DNA from 2 places in the Comamonas sp. Y33R10-2 genome. Region 1 is predicted to be linked to the other one. Evidence: predicted binding sites of a transcription regulator. Region 1 holds the regulator's gene; the other holds the start of a gene.
What was found. Region 1 encodes FNR, which switches genes on or off when oxygen is low (the NO sensors DNR and NnrR bind a similar motif). Its sites were predicted from a motif close to TTGATNNNNATCAA; they were not measured.

Region 1 (4,805 bases):
CAACTCAATCAGGCCATTGGCCTGCATGTCCTTGAGCTCAGCCAACTCGCCTCCAAAATATTCACGGAAGCTAATCAGCCAAGCCTGCTCCATAGGCTCAAACAGAACTGCCCCCTGGCACATGATGGACATGATGACGGCGCGGCGCACCAGATCGTCTCGCGAAAGCGCCAGCCCACGCTGAACAGGCAATACACCGGCATCAATCGCGTCGTAATACTCTTCCAGTGTTTTTACGTTTTGACTGTAAGTCGCACCAACTTTGCCAATAGCCGACGCACCCAGTGCAATCAAATCGCAGTCTGGCTGGGTGCTGTAACCCTGAAAGTTGCGATGCAAACGCCCTTGGCGCTTAGCAATAGCCAGTGAATCAGTGGGCAGCGCAAAGTGATCCATGCCCACATACACATAGCCGCCGCTCATGAAGGCATCAATCGCACCCGAGAGCATGTTCAGCTTGTCCTGCCCCATAGGCAAATCGGCAGATTCAATGCGGCGTTGTGGCTTGAAACGCTCTGGCAGATGGGCATAGGCATACAGCGCAATGCGATCCGGCCTCAGCTCATTGACCTGAGCCAGCGTGCGCGCAAACGACTCTGGTGTCTGCTTAGGGAGACCATAGATCAGGTCCACATTGATGGACACAAAACCCAAGCGTCGTGCCTCAGCCACCAGCGCAAACACCTGCTCGGCTGGCTGCTCGCGGTGCACCGCTTTTTGCACCGCCGGATCAAAGTCCTGCACGCCAAAGCTCAGGCGGTTAAAGCCCATGTCCTTGAGCACTTTCAGGCGCTCATTGCTGACCGTGCGTGGATCGACCTCAATCGAATACTCGCCCGCTGCATCGAGCTTGAAATGCTCGCGCATTAGCGCCATCAATTGTTGCAACTCGGCATCGCTGAAGAAAGTGGGTGTACCGCCACCCAGATGCAACTGGCTGACCAGCTGACCCTTGCCGCAGTGCGCGGTGTGCATGGCTAACTCACGCGCCAGATAGTCCAAATATTCCGCCGCTTTTTCGTGGTGCTTGGTCACGATTTTGTTGCAGGCGCAGTAGTAGCAAAGGGACTCGCAAAATGGCACATGCACATAGACGGACAGTGGCAAAGCAAGCGCACCGGTGTGTGCTTTTCGCTGCTCCAATGCCAAAATGTAGTCTTCAGCTCCAAAAGCCTCAACAAAACGGTCGGCTGTTGGGAACGATGTGTAGCGCGGCCCAGGGATATCAAAGCGGTTCAGTAATTCGGGCGTTACAGCGGTCATAACTACTCGTCAGTGCGCGCACACACCTCACTAAAGACTGATAAAACAAGGCCATCAGAGCCCTTAAACATCAGCACCTTGAGGCAGGAGCGCATGGTTTTGAATGAATATGAACAATGTGCCCCAAGGCTTTCGCCCTGTCCTTGATGAAAATCAAGAGAAATCAAGGCAAGTGCTGCGACAATTTGATCTATCTCATCACCCAATACGAGGTCTATGAACGGCGCGATTTTCTCACCCGAGTTTGTCAGTGCCGTAGCTAAAGCCCATGAATCTTCAGACCATCAAAGCCTCCTGCTCCAACTGCAACCTCCGCGAACTGTGCATGCCCATGGGCTTGGACGACGAGCAACTGGAGCGCATTGATGAGATTGTGGCCACGCGTCGCAAGATCAAGCGCGGTGGACTGCTGTTTCGCAACGGCGAAGATTTCACCTCGCTGTACGCGATTCGCACCGGCTTCTTCAAGACCAGCGTTGCAACAGAAGATGGCCGCGACCAAGTCACTGGCTTTCAAATGGCGGGCGAAATTATTGGGCTTGATGGCATCGTCAACGACCACCACACTTGTGATGCGGTGGCGCTGGAAGACGCTGAAGTTTGCGTCATGCCTTTTGACAAGCTCGAGCAACTCTCCCGCGAAGTCACGGCCCTGCAAAACCATGTGCACAAAGTCATGAGCCGAGAAATCGTGCGCGAGCACGGTGTGATGCTCTTGCTGGGCAGCATGCGCGCTGAAGAGCGCCTCGCCGCATTCGTGCTGAACCTTGTGCAACGCCTGGCCGCCCGTGGTTTTTCCAAGTCAGAGCTGGTCCTGCGAATGACGCGCGAAGAAATTGGCAGCTACTTGGGACTCAAGCTCGAGACCGTGAGCCGCACCTTCTCCAAATTCGCCGAAGATGGCATTTTGGATGTCAAGCAGCGCCACGTTCGCATTCTGGATACCGAAGCGCTCAAGCGCATCGTCAACAGCCAGCAATGCCAGTGATTAAGAGCCGCTAAACCCACCCGAGTCTGCACTTTAGAGCGGCTACACCGTCAATATGAGCCGCCTTGGGTGGCGGCTCTCAAACCGGGCTGAGGCAACAGCCGCCAAGCTGTACCCGCCCCAATCAGTAGACGTCGCGGCGGTAGCGACCTTGGGCCAGCAACGCATCGACCTTGGCCTCGCCCAAAATGGCTTGCAGCGTCTGGTGTACCCCTTGACCCATGCCATTTAAGCTTCCGCAAACATAGATAGCCGCGCCCTGCTCCACCCAGCGCAGCAGCTCATTGGCATGGATATGCAGCAAGTCCTGTACATAGTGCGATTCTTTGCCGCTATCACTGTTGCGCGACCAAGCCTGATCCAGTCGCGCCAGATGACCGCCTTGCACCCATTGGGCCAGTTGCTCGGCACATATCGCGTCATGCAGAGGGCTGCGCTCGCCAAACATCAACCATTGGTCGCTGCGGCCCTGCTGCACGCGGGCTTTGATGTGGCTGAGCAAGCCTGCAAGGCCCGAACCATTGCCAATCAAAATCAGCGGCCGTTGTGCGTTATCACCCAGCCTAAAACCGCTGTGCGCGCGCACCGTTATCGCCTGCACATCGCCCAGCGCTATGCCGCGGCATAGCCAGTCAGAGGCCAAACCGGGCGAGCCATCGTCTCGCACGCTTTGGCGCACCAGCATCTGCAAGCTGCCGTCAGCCACGATAGAAGCGATGGAATAGTCCCGCGCACGTTCAGGATCGGCGGGCACGCACAGCGAGACCAGGTCGCCAGATTCCCAATGCGGCAACGCACCCGCCTGCGGCACCCAATCGAGCTGGTACAGCGCCCCGCCTTGACTACCGGGATTGAGCAAACGGCGCTGCGCCAGCACAAACGGCACGCTGGCTGGCGTTTGCAACCAGTCAGCGTCAGAGTCCTGCGCAGCGGATTCTCCCAACAATTGCTGGCGAAGCGCCCCGACGCGCGCTTGCCAAGCCTGCAGGCTCTGGGCATTCATGTTGTCTACGCAGATCAGCTCGCTGCTCGATCCACTGCTTGAATCGCCGTTTGCATCACTGCTTGAATCGCCGTTTGCATCACTGCTTGAATCGCTGTTTTCAGCGCTGGCCTTCAGCCACTCATGCACCTCAGTGCCAAAAGCGCAGAACTCTTGATATTCGCTGTCGCCCAGCGCCAGCACCACACTTTGGTGCCACTCCAGCTGAAGTTTTGAGGCCAGCAGACCTTGCACAAAGCCCAACGCGTGATCAGGCGCATCGCCCTCGCCCGTGGTGGATAACACCCACAGGCTTTGCATGTGCTGCTGCAAAAGGTCTTCAGTCAGCTTTTGCACGGGCAGCAGGCGCACCTGCAAACCGCCGCTGACCAGCATGTGGGCGGTGGCACGGGCCAGCGCTTCGGCTTGCCCGGTCTGGCTGGCATACGCCACCAACACGGCAGGTGCTTGCACATTACCTTGCGGCGCGCTGTTTTCTTCATCCTCTGCCTTGCGCTGTTTGCGCACTTTGGCGGCAATGCCCCAGCAAAGACCAGCATAAGCAGCTATTAAACCAATAGCACCAGAGATACGCTCTGGCGTCAAAATCCATTCCACAGTCATGCCCCAAATTGATTGATCCAGGCTGGCGTCTTCAGCACCGCTGTGCTTGCCCCAGTCTCATTGGCATGAGAGATCAGCACCGCCGCAATCGCATGCTGGCGCGCAAAGTCCATGCCTTCTTGCGGCCCCAGTACCGTGAGCACCGTCGCCAAGGCATCGGCATGCATGCACTCGGGATGAAACACGGTGACGCTGGCCAGATCATGCGTCACGGGCCAGCCCGTGCGCGGATCTAGCGTGTGCGAATAACGCCGCCCATCCACGCTGAACTGATGCCACAAATCCCCCGAGGTCGCAAAAGCGCCATCTTTGATGCTCACCACCAAAGGCTGAGCTGCATCTGTAGTGCCATTGCCCGCACCTAGTTGCACCTGCCATGCGCGCTCATCAGGGCGCTGACCCCAAGTACGCAGCTCGCCGCCAATTTCTAAGAGACCCGCAGCCCAGCCTGCGGCTTGCAGCTTTTGCACTGCCCAGTCCACGGCAAAGCCTTTGGCAATGCCGCAAAAGTCTAGTTCCAGCCCACCCGGCTGGCGCAACTGCTGGGTCTGCGCATTCCAATCCAAGTGCTGATAGCCGCTGGTTTGCAGCAGCCGCTCAATCACCTCAACGGCTGGCGTTTGCCCTTGATGAGGCTGCAGCGGATTTTGGCGCGGGCCAAACCCCCACAGCGACACCAGCGCGCCCATGCTCGGGTCCATAGCTGCGCCCGACAACTTAGCCCAGTGCAAAGCTGCATCTAAAACATGAGCAAACTCTCTAGGTGCTAAATGGACTTGACCGGGTTTTGACTGATTAAAGCGGCTAATGACCGAATCCGCCTCCCAGTTACTCATCTGGGCAATGACTTCATCAAACACCTGCTTCAGTAAGGCTTGCACCGGTTCCACCGGCAGGTAATCAGGATTGGCAAGCCGCAGCGACCAGTGCGAGCCCATCGTCTCACCC
Region 2 (4,805 bases), 560 kb from region 1:
TCAAGTCCAGCATCTCGGTCCAGCGCTCAGAGCGCACGCCAAAATCTTGCTCTACTGCCGCGCACAGTGCTGGGCCATTTTCATCCAGCATCTTTTGCAGCCGCAGCAATCGCTCGCGCCGCACTAGCAAAGGTACATCGACCTGCGCGCGGCTGGCTTGATATTGCAAGTCAAAAATGCGATGCAAGTCCATATTGTTCATACCTGTCTGAAATTTCAAAAAACACTGCTGTCACGATAACGCGAGTCTGCATGACTGACGAGTAAATGACGCGTAAATGATGAGTAAGTGCCGCGTAAAAAAAGAGCCTGATGCAACACTGCACAGGCTCTTTTGTAGGGTCGCATCAGCGGATTGAATTAACGGCTTGAATGAGTCGCTAATTTACCTGTTCAACTTACGACTATTGCACCTCACGGGGCTGCACATCGGTCACCTCGCCAGCGCCTGTGAGAACGCCGCGGCGCGAGCGCGCTTCACGCGCCTCTTGCTTGGCTTCGGTATTGCCCGAGGACGACTGCGCCATCCATTCTGAGCCAGAGCGGTACACCGTCTGCCAGCCCGCAAATGGACTCATAGGCCCCATGCTCATCGCAACAACGGGCTGCCCGGTGAGCTTGGCCCACACAGCACGCACACCCCATACCAAGGCAATCAGACTGGCCACAGCCATCAAGCATAAGAAGAACACCAAGCCCACCAGCATCAGCACGATGCGGACGGCCCAGCGAGTTGCAGTGGTGGCGAAATCGTTCAAAGTAATACCTTTCTATGCGTTCAGCCCTCAGGACTCGCCTGAGGATTCGAACCTAAACACCCCAGGATCAGTCACTGGGTCTACTGTCACCGCAATCGTACTCTTGGGCGGGAACTTTCCTTCGAGTAACAACTTAGACAAAGGGTTTTCAATACGCTGCTGGATGGCACGCTTGAGCGGACGAGCACCAAACACCGGATCAAAACCAACCTTAGCCAGCTCAGCCAATGCCTGCTCGGACACCTGAATGCTCAACTCCATACGCTGCAAGCGGCTTTCCAGCAACTTCAACTGAATCTTGGCAATCGCCTCGATGTTCTTTGCATCCAGTGCATGGAAGACCACGGTTTCATCGATGCGATTGAGGAATTCGGGTCGGAAATGGTTTTTTAGTTCCCCCCAAACCGCTTCTTTCACATCATCCGCATCCTCACCCACCATGGCTTGAATCAAATGTGAACCAATGTTGCTGGTCATCACGATCACAGTGTTCTTGAAGTCCACCGTACGGCCTTGACCATCGGTCAAGCGGCCATCGTCGAGCACCTGCAACAAAACGTTGAAGACATCGGGGTGAGCCTTTTCCACCTCATCGAGCAGCAGCACGCTATAGGGCTTGCGGCGCACAGCTTCTGTCAGATAGCCGCCCTCTTCGTAGCCCACGTACCCGGGTGGCGCACCAATCAAGCGGGCCACAGAGTGCTTTTCCATGAACTCGCTCATGTCAATACGCACCAAGTGATCTTCGCTATCAAACAAGAAGCCCGCCAGCGCCTTGCACAGCTCGGTCTTGCCCACACCCGTAGGGCCTAGGAACAGGAAGGAACCTGTGGGGCGATTCGGATCAGACAGGCCCGAGCGCGAGCGGCGGATGGCGTTGGAAACTGCAGCAATCGCCTCTTCCTGACCCACCACACGGTCGTGCAGCTTGGTTTCCATCTGCAGCAGCTTGTCTTTTTCACCCTGCATCATCTTGGCCACAGGAATTCCCGTGGCGCGGCTGACCACTTCGGCAATTTCTTCTGCGCCCACTTGCGTGCGCAGCAGCTTGTTGGCCTTGCCTGCGCCAGGTCCGGCTTCCTTGGCCTGTGCTTCGTGCAGCTGTTTATCCAGCGCGGGCAGCTTGCCGTATTGCAGCTCAGCCACCTTGTTGAAGTCACCCTTGCGCTTGAACTCTTCAATCTGAATGCGCAACTGATCAATTTCCTTACGGATTTGCTCAGAGCCCAGCGCGCTGGCTTTTTCGGCCTTCCAGATTTCTTCCAAATCGGCGTATTCACGCTCCAGCTTTTCGAGTTCTTCCTCGATCAGTTGCAGGCGCTTTTGCGAGGACTCGTCCTTCTCGCGCTTCATGGCTTCGCGCTCGATCTTGAGCTGAATCATGCGACGCTCAAGCTTGTCCATCACCTCGGGCTTGGAATCCATCTCTATCTTGATCTTGGCCGCAGCCTCGTCGATCAAGTCAATGGCCTTGTCTGGCAAAAAGCGATCGGTGATGTAGCGGTGGCTCAGCTCTGCTGCAGCAACGATAGCGGGGTCCGTAATATCGACGTTGTGGTGCGCCTCATACTTCACCTGCAAGCCGCGCAAGATGGCGATGGTGTCTTCCACCGATGGCTCGCCCACCAATACTTTTTGAAAGCGGCGCTCCAGCGCAGCATCTTTTTCAATGTACTTGCGGTATTCGTCCAGCGTGGTGGCGCCCACGCAGTGCAGCTCCCCACGCGCCAAAGCGGGCTTGAGCATATTGCCGGCATCCATCGCACCTTCAGCCTTGCCTGCGCCCACCATGGTGTGAATTTCGTCAATGAACAAGATGACGCGGCCTTCTTCCTGCGCCAGCTCTTTAAGCACAGATTTCAGGCGCTCTTCAAAATCGCCACGGTACTTAGCTCCGGCCAGCAGGCCCGCCATGTCCAGCGATAGCACGCGCTTGTTCTGCAGGCTCTCGGGCACTTCACCGGCCACGATGCGCTGAGCTAGGCCTTCCACAATAGCCGTCTTGCCCACACCGGGCTCGCCAATCAGCACAGGATTGTTCTTGCTGCGGCGCTGCAGCACCTGAATGGCGCGGCGTATTTCATCGTCACGGCCAATGACCGGGTCCAGCTTGCCCATGCGGGCACGCTCGGTCAGGTCCATGGTGTATTTTTTCAGCGCTTCGCGCTGGCCTTCGGACTCCGCACTGTCCACATTCTGGCCACCGCGCACCACGTTAATCGCGCCTTCCAAGCTGGACTTGCTCACGCCACTTTGCTTGAGCAAGGCACCGGCACGCGTCGCCGAGGCAGCGCTGTCGGCCAGCGCCAGCAAAAACAGCTCGCTCGCAATGAACTGATCACCACGCTTGAGTGCTTCTTTTTCTGTAGCTTGTAGCAAGCGGCCTAGCTCGCTACCCACTTGCACATCGCCTTGCTGCTGCACGCGCGGCAGGTCGCCCATGGCCTGCTCGGCCAAGCTCTTGAGCTGCTGCACATTGCCACCGGCACGCTGCAACAGGGCGCGCGGGCCGTCATCTTGGCGCAGCATGGCCACCAGCAGGTGCAGCGGGTCGATGGTGGATTGATCCGCACCTAGCGCCAAAGACTGCGCATCGGCCAGAGCTTCCTGGAATTTGGTCGTCAGTTTGTCAATTCGCATGATGTGCTTTCGCTCCAATCAGATTCGTTGCGATTTATCTGATAGCCATGCGGTGATTTTCAAGACCAGAGCCTGCAACAAAAATAGGAAAACAGCCCAAAGAGCAAGCTGATTTGCGCTAAATCAACAAACAGGCCAAGCCAGCAATCACTCAAAAAACATAGCTAAAAGTCAATAATGCATAAGGACATGAAGCTGTTTTTATTCAAAAAACTCTAACTCAGTGAGTCGTTGGCAGAAAACAGCAAGCTCACTCAGAAAATCACTTCCACCTTGCCAGCGCATCTTCATCGCTAACTCGCGCATCCACCCAGCGGGCGCCCTGCTCGGTTTGCTCTTTTTTCCAGAAGGGCGCTTCGGACTTGAGGTAATCCATGATGTATTCGCAGGCCTCAAAAGACTTGCCGCGGTGGGCGCTGGTCACTGCAACTAAAACAATTTGATCCATAGGCTGCAGCAGGCCAATGCGGTGAATGACACGCGCCCCAAAGATGCCAAAGCGCTCTACCGCCTTGTCAATGATGGCTTCTATGCTTTTCTCGGTCATGCCGGGGTAATGCTCCAGCTCCATGCTGCTGACGGCATCGCCCTCATTGCGGTCACGCACCGTGCCCACAAAGCTGCAAACAGCACCTACTCGCGCATCGCCCGCTCGCAGGGCCGCGATTTCGGCGCTTAGGTCAAAGTCTTGGTTTTGGATAGATACACGTGCAGCAGTCATGCCTGCATTGTCGCAGGCCAGCATGGTCATGCGCTGCGCATTAGCATTGGGCCATGCCCGCGCAAACCATCAATCTCCCTGAGTACAGCCTGTACCCGTCGCCTCGTAACGAGCACCGAATGATCTTTGAACATCAGATCTTCGTGCCCTATGCCTATGAGCTGATTCACCTGCCTGACTACAACTTCAAAGGCAAAGCCAGCTTGTTTGCCGCCCACCGCAAAGCAGATAAGAAGTCTGGTCAGCTCATTACCTGCGAGCTTGCCGACGATCTGGCGCGCTTTGAGCGCCTGTTTGAGCCTAGCTAAAAAGGCAAGCTCAGATGGACGACACCAGCCAGATTCAGCCGCCGCCCAGTTTTGCGGACTTGTTTCGCACTCGCAGCGGCAAGCTGTCTGCCTCCATTGACGAGGTGGTGCAGCGCTATGAGCTGTGTGAAGACCTGGCCTGCCACCTCACTGAGCAGGCGCAGACGCTCTATCACTCGGGCAATTCGTCTGAAGAGCTGGTGCTGCTAGGAATGCATGCAGGTCTGGCAACTGAAGGCTCGGTAGTCAGCCCCGCAGAAGCTAGCTGGATTGTGCAGCGCATGGCCGAGCTACTGGAATGGCGCGCACCGCAGCTGCCCGCCAGCACTTGTGAGTAAATCAAGCCGCAAGTCCAATAGATACATGCAGTAGCTGCTA

Region 2: the regulator FNR is predicted to act here: its motif matches at 3,512-3,525, upstream of clpB (ATP-dependent chaperone ClpB).

The regions. Positions count from the first base shown of each region.
Region 1 is NZ_CP079925.1:1,124,566-1,129,370, reverse strand. Features, by position in the region: gene hemN (oxygen-independent coproporphyrinogen III oxidase) at 1-1,263, opposite strand, end outside; gene fnr (fumarate/nitrate reduction transcriptional regulator Fnr) at 1,532-2,251, shown strand; gene KUF54_RS05100 (sulfite reductase subunit alpha) at 2,376-3,857, opposite strand; gene KUF54_RS05095 (FAD:protein FMN transferase) at 3,854-4,805, opposite strand, start outside.
Region 2 is NZ_CP079925.1:561,895-566,699, reverse strand. Features, by position in the region: gene KUF54_RS02450 (coniferyl aldehyde dehydrogenase) at 1-202, opposite strand, end outside; gene KUF54_RS02445 (hypothetical protein) at 405-758, opposite strand; gene clpB (ATP-dependent chaperone ClpB) at 786-3,398, opposite strand; gene KUF54_RS02435 (molybdenum cofactor biosynthesis protein MoaE) at 3,661-4,119, opposite strand; gene KUF54_RS02430 (hypothetical protein) at 4,173-4,427, shown strand; gene KUF54_RS02425 (hypothetical protein) at 4,442-4,765, shown strand.